2 regions of the Pseudomonas sp. MDT2-39-1 genome follow, and region 1 is predicted to be linked to the other one. Evidence: riboswitches for the same ligand, from Rfam matches in the RefSeq annotation. Region 1 holds a riboswitch; the other holds the start of a gene.

The links. Region 1 has a riboswitch for cobalamin ahead of cobO (cob(I)yrinic acid a,c-diamide adenosyltransferase). Riboswitches for the same ligand answer to the same signal wherever they lie in the genome.
Region 2: it holds a riboswitch for cobalamin, as region 1 does, so the genes downstream of both, ACYZTM_RS02135 (CbtB domain-containing protein) here and cobO (cob(I)yrinic acid a,c-diamide adenosyltransferase) in region 1, are expected to answer to the same signal.

What each region holds. Positions count from the first base shown of each region.
Region 1 is NZ_CM142716.1:5,137,639-5,148,553, reverse strand. Features, by position in the region: gene cobD (threonine-phosphate decarboxylase CobD) at 1-284, opposite strand, end outside; gene cbiB (adenosylcobinamide-phosphate synthase CbiB) at 277-1,185, opposite strand; gene bluB (5,6-dimethylbenzimidazole synthase) at 1,182-1,832, opposite strand; gene ACYZTM_RS24100 (cobyrinate a,c-diamide synthase) at 1,829-3,244, opposite strand; gene cobO (cob(I)yrinic acid a,c-diamide adenosyltransferase) at 3,255-3,866, opposite strand; cobalamin riboswitch at 4,139-4,358, opposite strand; gene ACYZTM_RS24090 (hypothetical protein) at 4,515-5,099, shown strand; gene ACYZTM_RS24085 (PQQ-dependent sugar dehydrogenase) at 5,167-6,480, shown strand; gene ACYZTM_RS24080 (O-methyltransferase) at 6,537-7,190, opposite strand; gene ACYZTM_RS24075 (C40 family peptidase) at 7,213-7,749, opposite strand; gene ACYZTM_RS24070 (C40 family peptidase) at 7,971-8,612, opposite strand; gene hda (DnaA regulatory inactivator Hda) at 8,839-9,543, opposite strand; gene ACYZTM_RS24060 (AI-2E family transporter) at 9,774-10,847, opposite strand; gene ACYZTM_RS24055 (DUF2066 domain-containing protein) at 10,886-10,915, opposite strand, start outside.
Region 2 is NZ_CM142716.1:413,269-424,183, reverse strand. Features, by position in the region: gene ACYZTM_RS02160 (acyltransferase family protein) at 1-297, shown strand, start outside; gene nfuA (Fe-S biogenesis protein NfuA) at 388-972, shown strand; gene cobM (precorrin-4 C(11)-methyltransferase) at 1,087-1,833, opposite strand; gene ACYZTM_RS02145 (cobalamin biosynthesis protein) at 1,932-2,345, opposite strand; gene ACYZTM_RS02140 (CbtA family protein) at 2,342-3,046, opposite strand; gene ACYZTM_RS02135 (CbtB domain-containing protein) at 3,058-3,249, opposite strand; cobalamin riboswitch at 3,370-3,596, opposite strand; cobalamin riboswitch at 3,858-4,071, shown strand; gene cobW (cobalamin biosynthesis protein CobW) at 4,170-5,231, shown strand; gene cobN (cobaltochelatase subunit CobN) at 5,235-9,128, shown strand; gene ACYZTM_RS02120 (ATP-binding protein) at 9,280-10,278, shown strand; gene ACYZTM_RS02115 (vWA domain-containing protein) at 10,332-10,915, shown strand, end outside.

The DNA of each region.
Region 1 (10,915 bases):
CACGGCGACAGCACGCCGACCTTGCCGGCCCGACGCAAACGCGGCAGCAACTGGATGGCCATTTGCGAACCGGCGACCGGCAGCACCTGGGCAGCGCCGTAATAGTCGCAAGCTGCCTGCTCCAGACCGTCATCGGTTTCCGGCAAGCGCGCCCAGGCCCGCAGCGGAATGTCCGGGATCGGGAATGGCCACGGCGCGAGGCCGCTGGACAGGTCCAGCCAATCGGCTTCGGCAATGCCGTATTCGAGCGCCGCCTTGCGCAACCGGCCACCGTGCTCAAGCATAGAATTCAGCTCCCACGCAGAGAATCAGCAGCCATAACCATACCCCGCGCTGGACCAATTGCCAGCCACGGTCGATGGAGTCGGCATCCGCTGGCACACCTTCGCCCAGTTGCGGGCGCTGATGCAGTTCACCGTGATAAATCGCTGCCCCGCCTAACTCGACGCCGAGTGCACCGGCACCGGCCGCCATCACAGGGCCAGCGTTCGGGCTGTCCCAGGTCGGGCCCTGGGTGCGCCAGCATTTCAACGCCAGTCGGGTTTTGCCCAGCAACGCGTAGGTCAACGCCACCAGGCGCGCAGGAATGTAGTTGAGGACATCGTCGATCTTCGCCGCGGCCCAGCCGAATCGTTCGAAGCGTTCGTTGCGATAACCCCACATCGCATCAAGGGTGTTGCTCAAGCGATAGAGCACCACGCCGGGCGCGCCGGCCACGGCAAACCAGAACAACGCGGCAAACACCGCGTCGCTGCCGTTCTCCAATACAGATTCAGTGGCGGCGCGGGCGACTTCGGTTTTATCCAGCTCGCTGGTCTGACGGCTGACCAGATAGCCGACACGTGTGCGCGCCTCGTCCAGATCACCACTGCGCAGGGCCTTGGCCACCGGCTCGACGTGTTCACCAAGGCTGCGCATGCCGAGGGCGCAATAGAGCGCAAGAATCTCGACTATCCAGCCGACATAGGGCGCCCAGGAAAACGCCGTGGCCAGTAACGTCAGCGGCAATACTGCAATCACCCAAGCGGTGACACCATGGCTGCGCCAGCCACGCCCCTCACCATTGAAACGTTGCTCGATGCGGTCGGCAAAACGGCCGAACGCCACCAGCGGATGCCAGCGTCTGGGTTCACCCAGCAGCGCGTCCAGCGCCACCGCGGCGACACTCAATAACGCCACACTCATTGACTCACTCCCCAATAATTTTCATACAGCAACTCACTGAGCGGACGCGCCTGCGCCCACCCTTCGAGTACCAGCATCGGCGCCGGATAGAATTCCTTGACCGGGCCGAGGCAAAGAACCGCCAATGGCTTGGCCCCGGGCGGCAAACCCAGCAGATCCGCCAGCGCTTGCGGCTCGAACAGCGACACCCACCCCATGCCCAGACCTTCGGCGCGAGAGGCCAGCCAGAGGTTCTGGATAGCGCAGGACAACGAGGCCGTGTCCATTTCCGGCAAGGTGCGACGCCCGAAGATGTGGCGCTGGCGATCGTCCATCAACGCGGCGACCAGCACCTCGGCGCAGTCGTTGATGCCTTCGACCTTGAGCTTCATGAATTCGTCGGTGCGCTCGCCGAGGGCTTCGGCGGTGCGGATGCGTTCTTCTTCCACCAGTTGCTGGATCTTGCTGCGCAGTGTGCGGTCGCTGATGCGGATGAAACGCCAGGGCTGCATCAAGCCGACGCTGGGGGCCTGATGGGCGGCTTCGAGCAGGCGCCGTAGCAACTCGGGCTCGACCGTGCCGCCGCTGAAGTGGCGCATGTCGCGGCGTTCGGCAATTGTCCGATAAACCGCTTCGCGTTCGGCTTGGCTGAATGCGTTGTCAGTCATGGCCTCTTCGCGAGCAAGCCCGCTCCCACAGTGGACCGCATTTCTTCAGGCAACACATTTTCAACTGTGGGAGCGGCGGTGCGACGATTCGACTTGCTCGCGATGGCGGCCTCACGGTCAGGCGCAAACAATGCAGCTACAGCGGAAGGATTGGACGGAAAATAAAAATGCACATAAGAGGCGGTCATCCGCCCCTCACGATAAACCGCCTCCGCCCCTCGCCCGCCGTTCGGGCTCAAGCCACGAGCAATCGGCTCAAGCTCGGTGCTGGTCAGCGAGTGGTGATACGTATGCCCGCGCAACGAACCTTCCGGCAACTCAACCGCTTGCAACGCCAGCGCCGCCAGACGCTTTTGCATCACCGCATCACCGGCCAGCAAACCGACCAATTCAGCGCGAGTGCCTTCGACGTCGGTCAACGAATCAAGCAGGTACAACATCCCGCCACACTCGGCCAACAACGGTTTGCCGGCGGCATGATGGGCGCGGATCGCATCCAGCATCGAGGCGTTCTGTGACAGCACCACATGGTGCAGCTCCGGATAACCGCCCGGCAGATAAAGACTGTCAGCCTCCGGCAAATCAGCATCGCGGATCGGCGAGAAAAACAATAATTCGGCGCCCATGGCCCGCAGCAAATCCAGGCTCGCGCCGTAGGTGAAGGCGAACGCTTCATCACGGGCCACAGCGACTCGCACGCCGGCCAGCAAAGGCTCGGCGACGATTATTTCAGGAGCCGCAAATTCCACGGGCGGCGGCAGCGCTACATCGCAACTGCTGGCCAATGATTCAGCCGCCGCATCGAGGCGCAGGTCGAGATCGTTCAACTCGCTGGCCTGGACCAGACCGAGATGACGACTCGGCAATTCGATTCCGGTCTCGCGCGACAACGCGCCGTACCAGCGCAAGCCCTCAGTCAGGCTGCCTTCGAGCAATTGTGCGTGGCGCAACGTGCCCACACGGTTAGCCAACACACCGGCAAACGGCAAATCCGGCTGATACTTCGCCAACCCCAACGCCAGCGCACCAAAAGTCTGCGCCATCGCCGTTCCGTCGATCACACCGAGCACCGGCACACCGAAGTGCCGCGCCAAGTCCGCGCTGGACGGCGTGCCGTCGAACAATCCCATAACGCCTTCGATCAGGATCAGGTCGGCTTCACCGGCGGCTTCCCACAACAGTCGGCGACTTTCCTGCTCGCCGACCATCCACATGTCCAGTTGATACACCGGCGCACCGCTGGCGCGCTCGAGAATCATCGGGTCGAGAAAGTCTGGGCCGCACTTGAACACGCGAACCTTGCGCCCCTGATTGCGATGCAAACGGGCCAGCGCGGCCGTGACGGTGGTCTTGCCCTGACCGGAGGCCGGCGCGGCGATCAGCACCGCCGGGCAATGACGTATGCTTTTCATAAAATTGTATTCACAGCTCGACGCCTTTTTGCGCTTTGATCCCGGCCTGGAACGCGTGCTTGATCACGCCCATTTCGGTGACCGTATCGGCCAGCTCGATCATCTCCGGCTTGGCGCCGCGACCGGTGACTACCACGTGTTGCATCGGCGGACGCGCCTGCAAGTCAGTGAGCACTTGATCCAGGTCGAGGTAACCGTGCTTGAGGGCAATGTTCAGCTCATCGAGCACCACCAGGCCGATCGATGGATCACGCAGCAGTTCGCGGGACACTTCCCAAGCAGCTTCGGCGGCGGCGATGTCACGCTGGCGATCCTGGGTTTCCCAGGTGAAGCCCTCGCCCATCACATGAAAACGCACTTGCTCCGGGAAGCGGCGGAAGAACAATTCTTCGCCAGTGCTGTTGCGCCCCTTGATGAACTGCACCACGCCGCACTGCATGCCGTGCCCCATGGACCGGGCGAGCATGCCGAAGGCCGAGCTGCTCTTGCCTTTGCCGTTGCCGGTCAGCACCAGCAGCAGGCCGCACTCATTCGGCGAGTTGGCAATGCGCTCGTCGATCACGGCTTTTTTGCGCTGCATGCGCGCCAGATGGCGTTCGTCACGATCAGGGGAATCAGTCATGGGGGAGCTCTCCGTTGAGACTGGATAACGGCGGGCAGGCACAAGAATAGACGGCAAGAAGCCTGGCATCGCCCACCGTGATGCCGTTGGATGAATCAGGCCGGTCTCCGGGCTCATGAGCGGCTTGCGCCGGACTGCGCGCCTTCCCATGTCGACAGTCGACACAGTGGCTAGGGCCTGTCATCAGCTTTTTCCTATACCGCGCCGGGGCTGCTGTGGCGCAGGCAAGGCGCGAGGAGCGTGGTTTGGTCGTTCCAAACAAGCTCCGAGCAACGCAGCCCTGCGCCACAGCAGGCCCGGCCCTTCGAGTTGTGTCTGAAAGCGGTATAGGAAAAAGCTGATGACAGGCCCTCGCGCAGCCTTTACTCATTTACCGTTGCGGGGGCAGCGCCGGGTTCATGACGTTTCGCCGCGCGAAGGTAGTCACTCACCGGCTTCCCTGTTTCACTCTGTCGACCTTCGCCACAGAGCACCTGAAACAAGCCGCGAAGGTTAGAGGGTTGGGGGTGGAGCGTCAATTGAAGACAAAGCCCGGGCGCTCGATATACTGCCGCCCATCAATTACCTGACACCAATCTTGCACCACACTGCCAGCAGTGATATCAAAGCGCCACATAACCCACTAACACAATTACAAGGGTGAGCAACATGCAAGGCATGATCATCAGCAACCCGAAGCTGGAATTCCTGCGACCGGTGCTGGAACGCTGGTTTGACTGTATCGACCGCTTCAATGCCGTTCGCGGCGACAATGACACGCCTTACTGGTACGACGAAAAAGCCAACCTTGGCTTGCTCTCCGCCGCGGCCTGGATGGCGGAAATGGTCACACTGCAACAAACCACCACGCGCAAGCAAAACGAAGAAGGCGAACGCAACGGCCGCGCCGATCTGTTTATCGCCTCCCCCGAAGAACGCGCCTACCTTCAGACCACTCAACGCTGGCCGCGGGTCAATAGCCTGAACCTGACTCAGGCGCTGCAAGACATCACCAGCGACGCCAAACGCATCAGCTACGCCAGCGACCTGAAACTCGGCTGCCTGTTCGTTGCGCCACAAAAGGCTCAGCAGAGCGCAACGCCGGAAGAACTTCAGGACATGGTCGACGACCTGCAAAAGGAACACAGCTGCGCCGTGGCCTGGTATTTCCCGTACGCCTATCGCAAGTTGCGCAACGAAGCCGGCAACTACCACCCTGGCATCGCCGTGCTGTTCAAGGAAACCCGCGGCTGACCGGTTGAACCATCGCGCCTCAAATCTTCTCTATGATTAAGTCAATGCATTCATAGGGAAGACCCGCATGCGCAAGCCCCAGCTCGTTCTCGTCATCGCGCTCGCCGGAGGGCTCGCCGCCTGCGGTGAAACCTCCAGCTTGCAAGTCTCCGACGGCACCGGCCCGTCACCCAAGCTGCCAGAACCGAACAAGACCCTGATCCCGACGGTGAATATCGCCCCGGCGATCGGCTGGCCTGCGGGTGCGAAACCCACCGCAGCGGCGGGCACTCAGGTGGCGGCATTTGCCGAAGGGCTCGATCACCCGCGCTGGCTGTATGTGCTGCCCAACGGCGATGTATTGGTGGCCGAAACCAACGCGCCCCCCAAACCCGATGACGGTAAAGGCATTCGCGGCTGGGTCATGGGCAAGGTCATGGGGCGTGCCGGCGCTGGCGTCCCCAGCCCGAACCGCATCACGCTGCTGCGGGACAAGGATCACGACGGCATCGCCGAAACCCGCACGGTGTTCCTGGAAAACCTCAACTCGCCTTTCGGCATGACCCTGGTCGGCAATGACCTGTACGTCGCCGACACCGACCGTTTGCTGCGTTTTCACTATGAAAACGGCGACACGGCGATCAAGTCGCCGCCGATCAAGGTGATCGATCTGCCGGGTGGCACGCTGAATCACCACTGGACCAAAAACGTCATCGCCAGCAAGGACGGCAGCAAGCTGTACGTCACGGTCGGCTCCAACAGCAACGTCGGCGAAAACGGCATGGATCAGGAAGAAGGTCGCGCGGCGATCTGGGAAGTGGATCGCGCCACCGGCAATCACCGTATCTTCGCCTCGGGGATTCGCAATCCAAACGGCCTGGCCTGGGAACCTCAGACCGGTGCCCTGTGGACGGCGGTCAATGAGCGGGACGAAATCGGTAGCGACCTGGTGCCGGACTACATCACCTCAGTGAAGGACGGCGGGTTTTACGGCTGGCCCTTCAGCTATTACGGCCAGCATGTCGATATTCGCGTCGAACCGCAAAACCCGGACCTGGTGGCCAAGGCCATTGCGCCGGACTACGCGGTCGGCCCGCATACCGCGTCGCTGGGCCTGTCGTTTGCCGAGGGCAACACGCTTCCAGCGCAGTTCAAGGAAGGTGCCTTCATCGGCCAGCACGGCTCGTGGAACCGCAAGCCGCACAGTGGTTACAAAGTGATTTTCGTCCCGTTCGCGGGCGGCAAGCCGACCGGGCAACCGATTGATGTGCTCACAGGCTTCCTCAACGCGGATGAGAAAGCCATGGGCCGACCTGTGGGCGTGGTGATTGATCAGCAGGGAGATTTGCTGGTGGCTGATGATGTGGGGAACAAGGTGTGGCGGGTGTCGACCGCGAAGTAACTGCAACAGCCCCCCTTGTAGGATCGCCGCACCGCTCGCTCCTACAAGGGGGGCGTTTAGCGTTTGCGGCACAGCGTCAATCCATCGCCCAACGGCAACAACGACAAATCCACCCGCGAGTCATCCTTCAAGGCGCGATTGAGCGCCTGGATGGCTCGGGTGTCTGCACTCTCGGGATCCTTTTCGAGCACCCGCCCACTCCACAGCGTGTTATCGAACACCGCCAGTCCACCGACGCGCAGCAGACGCAGTGCATGCTCCAGATAACCTGGGTAATTGGCTTTGTCGGCATCAATGAAGATCAGGTCGAACTGCCCAGGCTGATCCAGTGTGGCGAGGGTTTCCAGCGCAGGCGCCAGACGCAGATCTATGCGATGGGCGAGGCCCGCCTCCTGCCAGTATCGACGCGCGATAGCGTTGTAGTCGCCGGGGATATCACAGCAGATCAGCGAACCGTCCTCCGGCAACGCAGCGGCCATGCACAACGCGCTGTAACCGGTGAACGTGCCGACTTCCAGCAGGCGCTTTGCACCGATGAGTTTGACCAATAACGCGAGGAACTGCCCCTGCTCCGGCGCCACCTGCCAGCGAGCCATGGGCAGCGCCTGGGTTTCGTCGCGCAAACGCTTGAGCAGCGGCGTTTCCCTCAGGGAAACGTCGAGCAGGTATTGGTACAGGGAATCATCGAGATTGAGTGTGCGAGCGGTCATGACAACCTCTTCGGACAGGACGCTATGGATTGCGCGCCAAGTGCTCAGGCTGCAGAACGCGCTTGGCACTCAGGTAAGCCTTCTGCCAGTAAGCCTTGGACAAGCTGTCCAGCTTCACCGTGCCGCCAGTGGCTGGCGCGTGGACGAAGCGACCTTCGCCGACGTAGATACCGGCATGACTGACCTGGGAGCCGCCATTGGTGGCGAAGAAGATCAAGTCACCGGTTTGCAGGCCTTCCTTGCCGACGTTGGCCGCCTGCATGCTGATCATTTCGCGGGTGGTACGCGGCAGGGAAATACCGGTGACGTCACGGTAGACGTAACCGATCAGGCCGCTGCAATCAAAACCCGAATCCGGCGTGTTACCGCCCCAACGATACGGCGTGCCCACAAGACCAAGCGCGCGGAACAGCACGTCCTCTGCCTCGGGGGAAAAGGGTTGCGGGTTACCAAAAACAATGGGCGCGCGAACCACCGGCGCAGGAGGCGGTGTGCGACTGGCGCAAGCGCTGAGCAGGGCTGCGAAGAGCATGATGGTGAGGCGGGCCGACATCGTCATTAGCAGAACATCCTGATCTGGCTGCGGCTTTTTCTGCCGGAAAGACAGAAAAGAAAACCGCCTGCGCAGGACGCAGGCGGTTTGCCATCAATAATAGATCTGGATTCTAGCGGCTATGGGCCAAACTTCAAGTAAGACTTTAAGTTCGCCTTACAAACTGTCCGCCTACTTCCTTGCGAAGAGGCTTTTTGTCGCCACTGACGTGGCGACAGGCTGACGATTTACTTGCGGGCGGTGATCACGGTCGGGGCCATCGCGAGTGCGCGCTTGGCTTCGATGAAGGTCTTGCTCCAGTAGCTGTCGCCCAGGCTATCGACCCGGACACCACCGCTTTTGCGGCTGCTGGAATGGATGAACTGGTTGTCACCCAGGTAGATCCCGGCGTGACTGACACGACCGCGACGACCGTTGGTGGCGAAGAACAGCAGGTCACCCGGCTTCAGCGCGCTGCGAGCCACCAGCGGAGCGTTCACGTTGATCATTTCGCGAGTAGAGCGCGGCAGGTTCATGCCGGCTTCTTCACGAAACAGATAACCGATGAAACCGCTGCAATCGAAACCGGCCTCGGAGGTGCCACCGAAACGGTAACGGGTACCGATCAGGGACATGCCACGTTCGAGGATGCTGTCGGCCAGAACCGGAAGCTGGTACGACTTGCCATCGGCGAAGTTTGCCAGTTCTTTATCGGTGGCCACGCCGTCCTGGTAAAGATCTTCCTGGAAAAGAACGGAAGAGGACTGGGCGGCAACTGAACTTTTAACCTGTTGTTGTTGCTCTTGCTGAGGCACTGGAGAGTGGGCAGCGCAACCGAACAACAGGGTGACGAGTGCGAGAGGCACGAGGGGTGCGAAGCGCTTTAGCATGGGCACGACCGTGGCTGATAGTTGTAAAGAAGCCGAGACTATGCCCGCTATCATCCTCATTTGCAAATTCTATCGAACTTTATGTGACTTCCTGGTTCCGCGTTTACATCTAAGCGCTTAAGCCCGTTCTAAACGCCTGCGCTGCCTGCGACCTGCAGGAAAGCGGATTTTCTGACGCCTGAAATATGCCAAAGCCCGCGCCACGCTTGGGTTTTATCGGACTTTTTTACCAGCCCAGCGTTTCTTTAAGGAAGGGAATCGTCAGCTTGCGCTGAGCTTGAAGGGAGGCCTGATCGAGACGTTCAAGCAGCTCGAAAAGCGCGCTCATGCTGCGGGTGCCACGAGTCAAAATAAAATGCCCGACTTCATCGGTCAGGTGCAGGCCGCGACGGGAAGCCCGCAGTTGCAAGGCGCGCAATTTGTCTTCGTCGGAGAGCGGACGCATCTGGAAAATCAGTGCCAGGGTCAGGCGCGATTTCAGGTCAGCCAGCTTCACCGGCAATTCGCGCGGCGAGGTCGATGCCGCAATCAGCAGACGCCGACCGCTGTCGCGCAGACGATTGAACAGATGGAACAGCGCCTCTTCCCAATCCGCCCGGCCGGCGACCGCCTGCAAATCATCGAGGCAGACCAGTTCGTATTGTTCAAGGTTGTCGAGAATGGAGATGCCGCGATCCAGCAGCTCGGCCAACGGCAAATACACCGCAGGCTCCCCCAGTTGCTCGAAGCGCAAGCAGGCTGCCTGCAACAAATGCGTACGCCCTACCCCGTCCTTGCCCCAAAGATAAATCAGGCTTTCGGTCCAGCCGGCGTCGGCTTCGCATAGCCGCTCGACATAGCCGAGTGCAGCGGCATTGGCGCCTGGGTAGTAATTGATAAAGGTAGCGTCATCACGCAGACGCACACCTAGGGGCAGCTGAATCGGTTTCATGCTGACTGAACAGTTCCAAAGGAACCGTTAGTGGCCTCTGTGTAAAGTTTGCGAAGTTTATACCCGTGAGGCGGGTCGCACAATGCGACAGACCACAAGCAAAATCAAAGGTTTGCGTTAACGCCCTGGTTTTATGACAGTTTCTTTGGCGGCGCATGTGACAGTAGAGCGAGGGATACGGGCCAACCTGGCAAGAAACCAGGCCGCCCGCCGTGAGGCTTCAACGCCCCTTATAGCCCAGGTTCGTCGACACCACTGTAGATATCCGAATCTTTATACAAATCATGCACATGGCGCACCAGCACCATGATCACCGCCGCCACCGGCAACGCCAGCAATACGCCGGTAAAGCCGAACAGCTCGCCCCCCGCCAGAATGGCGAAGATCACCGCCACCGGGTGCAGACCGATACGATCGCCCACCAGCAAGGGCGTCAGCACCATGCCTTCCAGCGCCTGCCCGACCATGAACACCGCGACTATGCCGATCATGGGATACAGATCGCCACCAAACTGGAACAGGCCGGCAACCAAAGCCGCACCGATCCCGATCACAAAGCCCATGTACGGCACGATCGCCGCCAAACCGGCAATCATGCCGATCAGCAACCCTAACTCCAGCCCTATCAACATCAGGCCCGCCGAGTAGATCACCCCCAGCGCCACCATCACCAGCAACTGCCCGCGCACGAATGCACCCAGCACTTCATGGCATTCACCAGCCAAGGTCACGACGCGCTCTTCGTTTTCACGCGGCAGCAGGCTGCGGACCTTGGCCATCATCACGTCCCAGTCCCGCAACAGGTAGAAACTCACCACAGGGATCAGCACCAGGTTCGCCAGCCAGCCAATCAACGCCAGCCCGGAAGCCGTCGCCTGGCTCAGCACCACCCCGACAATGTCGGTGGTCTGGCCCATGTGCTCGCTGATCGCTGCCTTGAGCTTGTCGAACTTCCAGAAATTATCCGACAGCCCAAATTTCGATTGCGCCCACGGCAGTGCGGTGTGCTGCAGCCAGTCGAGCATCTGCGGCGCCAGCTCATACAAACGAAACAGCTGCTTGGCGAGCATCGGCACCAACACCAACAGCAACGTCGTGAAGATCAAGGTGAACAACGCGAACACCGCCACCACGCCCCAGGTGCGTGACAGGCCAGCCCTTTCCAGCCGATCTACCAGCGGGTCGAATAGATAGGCCAGCAGCAACGCCACCAGAAAGGGCGTCAGGATCGGATGCAACAACCAGACAAACACGCAGAGCAGAACCACTCCACCCAACCAGAACCAACGCCGCGTATCGGCCATGTACCACTCCATATGCTTCTATATAAAGAAAGAAAACCTTACCAACGGAATCGCAACTGCGGCACCCG
Region 2 (10,915 bases), 1.7 Mb from region 1:
GCCTGGGGCTTGCCGAGCGCGGTGCTGGTGATGGCGTGCATTTCGCTGGAGCGCTATGTCGAGAACAATCGGCTGTTCAAATTGCTCGGCAATTGCTCCTACTCGGTTTATTTGATGCACGTGCTGGTGCTGTCTGCCGGTGGATTTGTCGCACAGCGTTATGGCGTGAATCCCTACGTGATGTTCGTCGTTTGCGCGGCGACAATTGGTCTGGCGTCCTGGGCAAGTTACGAATGGGTAGAAAAGCGCAGCTATCAGTGGCTTAAAGCCCGGATTGACGGCGAAACGGTTACTTAAGCGGCGATGGCTCTTTCCCGACAAAAATACTAGGACTTTGTACGGCGCGATGATTGGCGTAAACTGCGCCCAAGCCTGCGAGGAGTTTCCATGACCGCTATTACCATCACCGACGCCGCCCACGATTATCTGGCTGATCTGCTCTCCAAGCAGAACACCCCGGGTATCGGCATCCGCGTCTTTATCACCCAGCCTGGCACCCAGTACGCCGAAACCTGCATTGCTTACTGCAAGCCGGGCGAAGAGAAACCTGAAGACACCGCGCTGGGGCTCAAAAGCTTCACCGCTTACATCGATTCGTTCAGCGAAGCCTTCCTGGACGACGCGGTAGTCGACTACGCCACCGACCGCATGGGCGGCCAGCTGACGATCAAGGCGCCAAACGCCAAAGTTCCGATGGTCAGCGCCGACAGCCCGGTCAACGAGCGCATCAACTACTACCTGCAAACCGAGATCAACCCGGGGCTCGCCAGCCACGGCGGTCAGGTCAGCCTTATCGATGTGGTCGAAGACGGTATCGCCGTACTGAAGTTCGGCGGCGGTTGCCAGGGCTGCGGCCAGGCAGATGTCACCCTTCGCGAAGGCATCGAGCGCACTTTGCTCGAGCGCATTCCCGAGCTCAAGGGTGTACGGGATGTGACTGACCACACGCAGAAAGAAAATGCCTACTACTGAGTAAGGTGTTCGCTGCGAAATGAAAAAACGGCACCCGTGAGTGCCGTTTTTTTGTGGACGATTGATTATCTGTGAGTGAAGGGATTTACCTGTGGCGAGGGGATTTAGCGTGACTCAGGGCCGATACAAGTGCGCATGCCCGGCGCGATACAGCGATGATTCGCTGAACTGATCACTGCCCAACACCCGCCCCACCAGTATCAACGCCGTGCGCCGAAAACCCTTCGCCGCAACCTTGGCCGCAATGTCCGCAATCGTCCCCACCACCCAATCCTGATCCGGCCAGGTCGCCCGGTGAATCACCGCGATCGGGCAGTCCGCGCCGTAATGCGGCAGCAATTCGGCGAGGATTTTCTCCAGATGATTGACCCCCAAATGAATCGCCATGGTCGCCCCGTGCTGCGCCAGACTGCCCAGCTCTTCACCGGCCGGCATCACGGTCTTATCGGCATAGCGGGTCAGAATCACGCTCTGGGAAATGTCGGGCAACGTCAGCTCAGCCCCCAAAAGCGCCGCACACGCGGCAGTAGCCGTAACGCCGGGAATGATTTCAAACGCAATCCCGAGTTCTCGCAGATAACGAATCTGCTCACCAATCGCCCCGTAAAGACTCGGATCACCCGAATGCACCCGCGCCACGTCCTGGCCGTTGGCATGGGCGGTTTTGAACAGTTCGATGATCTGTTCCAGATGCAACTCCGCGCTGTTGACCATCTGTTCGGCACAATGGCCTTCCAGCACGGCGGCGGGCACCAAAGAGCCGGCATAGATGATCACCGGGCAACTGCGAATCAGCCGTTGGCCTTTGACGGTGATCAGTTCCGGGTCGCCGGGACCTGCGCCAATGAAGTAGACGGTCATCGTCCGTTCCTTTGAAAAAAGAGTCTGTCAGAAAAAGGGCGTGAGTAAGGCTTCAGATGAAGATTGCTCATGATCGAAGGCGGGGATTATCGGGGATCTTACGCAACGCAGGCCAATGCCAGGGTGGCCTGGGCGTATTTTTGTCGCGAAATCAGCAGTTTTGCCGGTGCCTGGGCCAGTTGTTCGGCCAGGGCCAGGGCGGCACTTTCCGCCACGCCGTAGCAACCGGTGCGTTCGAACGCGATGTCCGAATGATGGCTGAGTCGCGGTTTGTAGCCTTTCAATTGCTCGCTGCTGAAATACATCAGCGGCAATGCGAGTTGCGCAGCCAGCTCGATCAGGCCAGGTTCATCACGCTTCAGGTCGATACTGGCCAGGGCCTTGATCTGGTGAAGTCCGATTTTATGAGCCTGTAGTGCCTGATCGAGCAACGCCCGCAGCGTGCTGGCGGGGCAGCCGCGCTGGCAGCCCAGGCCGACGACTAAAGTCGGCGGTGTGCCGGTATCCGTCATGCGTGGTATTGGCCATCGCTTTTGCGGCGGAACAACCAGGCGCTGATCAGGCCCAGGGCCAGCCAGAACGCGACGTTGGTCAGCTGCGAAGCGATTTTGAACTGTGCTTCCAAGGCTTCCGGAGCGAGCATCGAGTGCACTTCCGGTTGCGGCGCGCCGATCACATGCGGAACGGCGAGAATCGCCACGCCGAGGATCTTCATCAGCCAGTGACGGCTAAACACGATCAAGGCGATGCCGACAGCCGTGGAGGCGGCCGTGCCGATCCACCAGAGTTGCCGTTGCGCCAGATCGGCCGCGGCAGTGCCCGGCAGTTCAGGCGGCAGGCCAAGGGTTGGCGCCAGCACGAAGGTCGCGTAACCGGCCAGGCCCCAGAGCAAGCCCTGCGAGGTTTTAGTCGGTGCGCGCAAGGTGTAGAGCCCGGCGAGCATCAAGGCGAAACCAACGGCTACCACCAAGTTACCGCCCGTGGTCGACAACACGCGCTGCCAGCCGTCTTCCGGTTCCCAGGCTTCGGCATCGTGGGTATGAGCGGCAACACCGGCGGCGTGTTCGTGAACTTCAGCAGCGGCGGGCTCGGATTTTTCGAAAGTCTCGGCCTGCAGAATCAGCGGAGCCACCCAGAAACTTTGCATCAGGGTCAGCAACAGGGCGGCCAGAAGCCCGGAGAACCCTGCGGTTTGCGCAATACGCTTGATCATGTCAGCAGGTCTCAATGGCACGGGAATGCAGAGCTGTGACGGGTATCGTGCGCGGCGTTGTGGACCGCTTCGATGTGCGAGAAACCGGCGAAATACACAAGGCAAGCGCCAAGGATCGATGCGCAAACGGCAGCGGTCAGGCGTTGAGTCAGGGTCGTGGTGGTGCTGGCCGCTGTGTGGCTAGTGCTGCTGATGATCGACATGGCGCTTCCCTCTGGTCTGTCAGCGGGTGAATAGAGCGCATGGAAAACCCCTGCGAATCGGGCGCGCAGAGGTTCAAACAGCGCCCGCCCACCGCGGGTTTGTTATTCAGTGATCGTAATGGTCACTTTCTGTTGCGGGCCGGTCTCCGGGCTCACGAGGGGCACTGGCTTTCGCCTTGACCTGCAAGCATCACCTTCCCATGCCGAACTGCTGGCACAGTGGATCTGACGCTTCGCTCGCTTACCGTTGCGGGGGCAGCACCGGACTGACATGGCTTGAGTAAAGCACATGATTCACCGGTTTCCCGTTTCACCCTGTGAAGGGCACCCGTAACAAGGCGTGTAGGAGAGCATGGGCGGGGGTTTGGCGTCAATTGGCATGGGTTCTCATCTCGCAATTGAGGGGTGTAACTGTGTTGAAGGGATTTATCTGTGGCGAGGGGATTTATCCCCTTTGGGCAGCGAAGCGGCCCCTGCATTTCTTCAGGCACACCCCGCAAACAGGTTTTGCGACGGCTTCGCCGCCGAAGGGGGCGGTGCGACGTTTCGCTAAATCCCCTCGCCACAGAGATCGTCATTGCGGACATTGACCCGCCCCAAGACGATGCGTAGCCTTGCGCTTTCGAGGTTCTTCGGCATTTGCCGAAGCTAAGAAGGGAACGCGGTCGATGCCGCGGCTGCCCCCGCAACTGTGAACGGTGATGTTCGCTGCCACGCCACTGAAAGCCCTGTCCAACGGGTTCGCGGGAAGGCGCAGCGAATGCCAGGCCAACCGCCCGGCACACCGTCAGCCAGGAGACCTGCCTCGACACAGATTCTCACTACAACCGGGCGGGGTGATCCGGTGGCGAACTCTTCCGCGCGCGCCCGTCGCTGCGATTGTCGTCCCGTATGCCCGCCACCTTGCCAAAGGGCATCCGATGAAAACACTGGCCAAACTCCCCGTCACCATCGTTACCGGCTTCCTCGGCTCGGGCAAAACCACCTTGCTGCGGCACATGCTCGACAACGCTCAGGGTCGTCGCATCGCGGTGATCGTCAATGAATTTGGCGAGCTGGGCATCGACGGCGAGATCCTCAAGCAGTGCTCCATCGGTTGCACTGAAGAAGAAGCCAACGGCCGCGTCTACGAACTGGCCAACGGCTGCCTGTGCTGCACCGTTCAGGAAGAATTCTTCCCGGTGATGCGCGAACTCGTCGCCCGTCGCGGCGACCTCGACCACATCCTCATCGAAACCTCGGGTCTGGCCCTGCCAAAACCTCTGGTCCAAGCCTTCCAGTGGCCGGAAATCCGCAGCGCCTGCACCGTTGACGCGGTGATCACGGTGGTCGACAGCCCGGCCGTTGCTGCCGGCACCTTCGCGGCTTTCCCGGACCAGGTCGATGCCCAACGCAAACTCGACCCGAACCTGGACCACGAATCGCCGTTGCACGAGCTGTTCGCCGACCAACTGGCCAGCGCCGACCTGGTGATCCTCAACAAGGCCGACCTGATCAGCCCTGAAGACCTGGCCCGTGTGCGCCTGGAAGTCGCCGAAGAACTGCCGCCAGCGGTAAAAGTCATCGAAGCCAGCAGCGGGCGCGTGCCATTGGACGTGCTGATCGGCCTCGGTGCCGGTTCCGAGGAACACATCGACAGCCGTCACAGCCATCACGATCACCACCACGAAGGCGAGGACGATCACGATCACGATGCTTTCGATTCGATCTCCATCGAACTTCCGCAGGCTGACGAAAGCCTGCTGCTGGACGCACTGACCCAATTGGTGGTCCAGCACGGCATCCTGCGGGTCAAAGGTTTCGCGGCGATCCCGAACAAGCCGATGCGCCTGCTGATCCAAGGCGTGGGCACGCGTTTCGACAAGCATTTCGACCGTCAGTGGGGCGCCGATGAAGCGCGCGCCACGCGCCTGGTATTGATCGGCCAGGAACTGGACGGAATTCTAATCGAAGCGCAATTGCGCGCTGCGCTCAGCGTTTAAGCCATGCACCTGCTCAGGACCCAGCCCGGCGGATTCGTGTCGGATGACAACATCGCCGACCTTGGACAAACCCCGGCCGAGCTGGTGATCCTGTGCAGCGGTGACTCAAGCCTGGCGCTGCTCGCCGAAGCGGCGCAACAGTTGCCGGATGATTACCCGAGCGTGCGCCTGGCCAACCCGATGCAGGTGCAGAATCACGCGTCGGTCGATCTGTATGTCGACGAAGTGCTGCGCCACGCCAAGGTGATTCTGATTTCGTTGCACGGCGGCATCGCCTATTGGCGTTACGGTGTCGAACGTCTGGTGGAGCTGTCCCAACGCGGCGTACAACTGATTCTGGTGCCCGGCGATGATCGGCCGGACCCGGAACTCAGTGACCTGAGCACCGTGTCTGCCGACGACCGCGACCGTCTCTGGCAGTTTTTGCGTCAGGGCGGCATGGCCAATGCCCAGGATTTTTTCTGCTGCCTGGCCAATCGCTGGCTGGATCGCGATTACGTGTGGGCCGAGCCGCAAACGCTGCCGCGTACGGCGATTTACCATCCGCACAAAAGCCCCGCCGAACTGCACGATTGGCAAGCCGACTGGCAGGCCGGTCAACCGGTGGCGGCGGTGCTGTTTTATCGCTCGCATTTGCAGGCGGCGAACACCGCTTTTATCGATGTTTTCTGTCAGCGTTTGCAGGCTGCGGGCCTCAACCCTTTGCCGATTGCACTGGCCAGTTTGAAAGAACCCGGCTGCCTGACGGTGGTCGAGGACCTGCTGGATGAAGTCGAGGCGGGGGTGATTCTCAATACCACCGGCTTTGCCCAATCCAGCCCCGAAGCGCCGCATTTGCGGCCGTTTCGCCGCAACATTCCGGTGATCCAGGCAATCTGCGCCCAAGACAACGAGCCGGGCTGGCGTGCCAGTGAACAGGGCCTCGGCCCGCGTGATCTGGCGATGCACATCGCCTTGCCGGAACTGGACGGGCGAATCATCAGCCGGCCGATCAGCTTCAAGGACCTGGCGTGGCGCAGCGAGCGCAGTCAGTCGGACGTGGTGTGCTATCGGGCGCAACCGGAGCGCATGGATTTCGTCGCCGAACTGGCGCGGCGCTGGATCGATCTGGCGCGAGTACCGAATCGCGAAAAACGCATCGCGCTGATCCTCGCCAACTACCCGACCCGCGACGGGCGCATCGGCAATGGCGTGGGCCTCGACACCCCGGCCGCCGCGCTGAACATCTTGCGTGCGCTGCACTCCGAAGGTTATCCGCTGCCCGCCGAGTTACCGGAGAGCGGCACTGCGTTGATCCAGCAATTGCTCGGCGGCGTCAGCAACGACCTCGACACGATCGACCAGCGTCCCTGCCAGCAAAGCCTGGCGCTGGACGACTATCAGCGGATGTTCAACACATTGCCCGAGGCCAATCAGCACGCCGTGCTGGAGCGCTGGGGCACGCCCGAGAGCGATCCGATGTTCCGTGACGGACGCATGATGATCGCCGGGTTGCGCTTTGGCCTGACCTTTGTCGGCATTCAGCCGGCGCGGGGTTATCAGGTTGACCCGAGCGCGGTGTATCACGACCCCGATCTGGTGCCGCCCCACGGTTATCTGGCGTTCTACTTCTGGCTGCGCAACACCTATGGCGCCCACGGCGTGATCCACGTAGGCAAGCACGGCAATCTCGAATGGTTGCCGGGCAAAGGTGTCGGGCTCTCCGAAAACTGCTGGCCGGACGCGCTCCTCGGGCCGTTGCCGAATATCTATCCGTTCATCGTCAACGACCCGGGCGAGGGTGCCCAGGCCAAGCGTCGCACCCAGGCCGTGATCATCGATCACCTGATGCCGCCGCTGACCCGCGCCGAAACCTATGGCCCGTTGCGCAACCTTGAGTTGCTGGCCGACGAGTATTACGAAGCGCAATTGCTCGATCCGCGCCGCGCCCGGGAATTGCAGCGCGACATTCTGCAACTGGTGCGCGAGACGCACATCGACCGTGAACTGCAGCTGGACGAGAAGCTCAACAGCGACGCCGATGCGGCGATCTGGTTGCCACGGCTGGACACGTACCTGTGCGACTTGAAAGAGTCGCAGATTCGCGATGGCCTGCACATTTTTGGCGAGTCGCCGACCGGGCGCTTGCGCATCGACACGTTGTTGGCGCTGTTGCGCATTCCCCGTGGCGATGGTCGTGGGGCGCAGTCGAGTCTGTTGCGGGCGTTGGCCAAGGCGTTTGAGTTGGGTTTTGATCCGCTGGATTGTGCGTTGGCCGAGCCTTGGATCGGACCTCGACCGGATGCCTTGCAATCGTTGAGCGAAGAAGTCTGGCGCACGGCGGGTGATTCCCGCGAACGTCTTGAGCTGTTCGCTGCTCAACTGATCTCGCAGACGTTGAATGCCAACTACGAACCCTGTGGGAGCGAGCCTCTGTGGCGAGGGGATTTATTCCCGTTGGGCTGCGCAGCAGTCCCATTTTTTGGGGCCGCTTCGCAGCCCAACGGGGATAAATCCCCTCGCCACAAAAGCACCATCCCACAGGAGAGTGGTTGGTCTGAGGTTGGCGCCATCCTCGACAGCCTGCGCGAAGTGGTCGCCCCGCGTCTGGACGCCTGCGGTCCAGCAGAAATTCGCGGCCTGCTCGACGCCTTGAGCGGTCGTTTCGTCCCGGCCGGCCCCAGCGGTGCACCGAGTCGCGGTCGTCTGGACGTGCTGCCGACCGGGCGCAATTTCTACTCGGTGGACGTGCGCAACCTGCCGACCACCACGGCGTGGCGCATCGGCTTCCAATCGGCGAACCTGATTCTTGAACGGCATTTGCAGGACCACGGCGATCACTTGCGCCAGCTCGGGCTATCCGTCTGGGGCACCGCGACCATGCGCACCGGCGGCGACGACATCGCCCAGGCCATGGCGTTGATGGGCGTGCGTCCGGTCTGGGCTACCGGCAGTCAACGGGTCGACGACTTTGAAATTCTGCCGCTGAGCTTGCTCGACCGTCCGCGTGTGGACGTGACTTTGCGGGTTTCCGGATTCTTCCGTGATGCCTTCGCCAACCTGATCCGCCTGTTCGACGCCGCCGTGCAAGCCGTCGCCGCGCTCGACGAGCCGGACGACCTCAACCCGCTGGCCGCCAAGGTGCGTGCCGAGCGTGAAGCATTGATGCAATCGGGCCTCGATGAAGACGCGGCGAGGCGTCAGGCCGGCTGGCGGATTTTCGGTGCCAAGCCCGGTGCTTATGGCGCAGGCGTTCAGGGCGCCATCGACGGGCGTCTGTGGCAAAGCCGCGAGGATCTGGCCGAGGTTTACCTGAATTGGGGCGGCTACGCTTACGGCGGCTCCGATGAGGGCACCGCGGCCCGCGAGCAATTCGCCCAGCGCTTGAGCCAGGTTCAGGCCGTGCTGCAAAACCAGGACAATCGCGAGCATGACTTGCTCGATTCCAACGACTATTACCAATTCCAGGGCGGCATGCTCGCTGCCGTGGAAAGCCTCAGCGGCGAAGCGGCGGCCAGTTACCATGGCGATCACAGTCAGCCGGACCTGCCGAAGATCCGCACCTTGAAGGAAGAGCTGGCCCGGGTGATCCGCTCCCGGGCGGCCAATCCGAAGTGGATCGACGGCGTGAAGCGTCACGGTTATAAAGGCGCGTTCGAACTGGCGGCGACGGTCGATAATCTGTTCGCCTTCGACGCGACGACGCAGTTGATCGACGATCATCAATACGCGTTGCTGGCGGATGCGTATTTGCTCGATCCGGCGACCCGGGATTTTGTGCGTGAGCATAATCCCCATGCGCTGCGCGACATGACCGAGCGGATGCTGGAAGCGCAGCAGCGCGGGATGTGGAAGGAGCCGGGTGCGTATCGCGACGCGCTGGAAAACCTTTTGCTGGATATAGAAGAAGACAGCTGATGCACCGCAAAACCCTGTAGGAGCGAGGCTTGCCCGCGAAGAGGCCTTCACATTCAATATTGATACCGACTGAATAGACGCCTTCGCGGGCAAGCCTCGCTCCTACAAGGTACAAGGTGTGCCTGCTACCGACCATGACCGAGATATAAAAATGACCGACACCCCGCATTTCCCGCTCTCCGCCGTGGTCGGCGCCGACGATCTGAAGCTCGCCCTCTACCTGACCGCCATCGACCCGAAAATCGGCGGCGTGTTGATCGAAGGCCCGCGTGGCATGGCCAAATCGACCCTGGCCCGGGGCCTGGCGGACTTGCTGGCCAGCGGTCAGTTCGTCACCTTGCCCCTCGGCGCCACCGAAGAACGGCTGGTCGGAACCCTCGACCTCGACGCCGCCCTGAGCGAAGGTCGCGCACAATTTTCCCCCGGTGTATTGGCCAAGGCCGACGGCGGTGTGCTTTACGTCGATGAAGTCAATCTGCTGCCCGATCACCTCGTCGACCTGTTGCTCGACGTGGCCGCCAGCGGCACCAACCTGATCGAGCGCGACGGCATTTCCCACCGGCATTCGGCGAAGTTTGTATTGATCGGCACCATGAACCCGGAAGAGGGCGAACTGCGGCCGCAACTGCTCGACCGTTTTGGCCTGAACGTCGCGCTCGGTGGCCATACCGCACCGGCCGAACGTGGCCAGATCATCCGTCGGCGTCTGGATTTCGACAGCGATCCCCAGCGCTTTTGCGCTGAGTGGGAAAACCAGCAGCAGTCGCTGCGTGAACGTTGCCAGAAGGCGCGCAGCCTGTTGGCGAGCATCCCTCTGGATGATGAAGCACTGGCGCAGATTACCGAGCGTTGTTTCGCCGCTGGTGTCGATGGCTTGCGCGCCGATCTGGTCTGGTTGCGCGCTGCCCGTGCCCACGCCGCATGGCGAGGGGCGAGCGCTATCGCCGAGGAAGATATCGACGCGGTTGCCGAGTTTGCCTTGCGTCATCGTCGTCGCGAGCAATCGCCACCAGCGTCACAACACAATCAGTCACCTTCGGCTCAACCTTCCAGCCCGAGCGAAGGCCAGGGCCAGTGGGGCGAAATGCCAGCCCAGGCGTTGCCGATCGGTGCCCGGCGTGAAGTGCCGAGCTGGCCAAAAAAGTCCTAGGCATTCGCCCTCGATCTGACGCGGGGGCGAATGCCAGACCCCGCGCCGGACGACTGGATAACGGTAAACAGGGCAAGCGTCACGCCGCACGCAGTGGCTCGATCAACTGGCCCGGCACCTTGCTCAACGGCCGTCCTCGTCAGCACAAAGATGTGCTGTTTTATCTGCGGACCCGATCCGCTCATGAACTGTGGCTGGTGATCGTCGATGCGTCAGCCTCGACCCGCCGTCATCAGGCACTGAGCGATGCCAAGGGTCTACTCGCGCAATTGTTCGACGACGCGTATCGCCAGCGCGCGCGTCTGGCGTTATTGACTGCCAGTGGCCATGCGCCGAAGTGGCAGGTGCAAGGCTTGAAAGCGTCGGCAGGGTTGCGAGGCTGGCTCGATGACCTGGGCGCGGGCGGCGGCACGCCGTTGTTGGCGGCACTTGGCGAAGCGGGCCGTTGGCTGGCGACACGGCAAAAACGCTTTCCGGCGGAACAGCAAAGGCTGTTGCTGGTGACCGACGGGCGATTGAAGGAATGGCCGGGGCTACCGGTGCTGGATTGCCCAGGGTTACTGATTGATATCGAACGCGGGCCGATCCGGTTAGGTCGGGCGAAACAGATGGCGGTAGAGCTGCAAGCGGATTATCG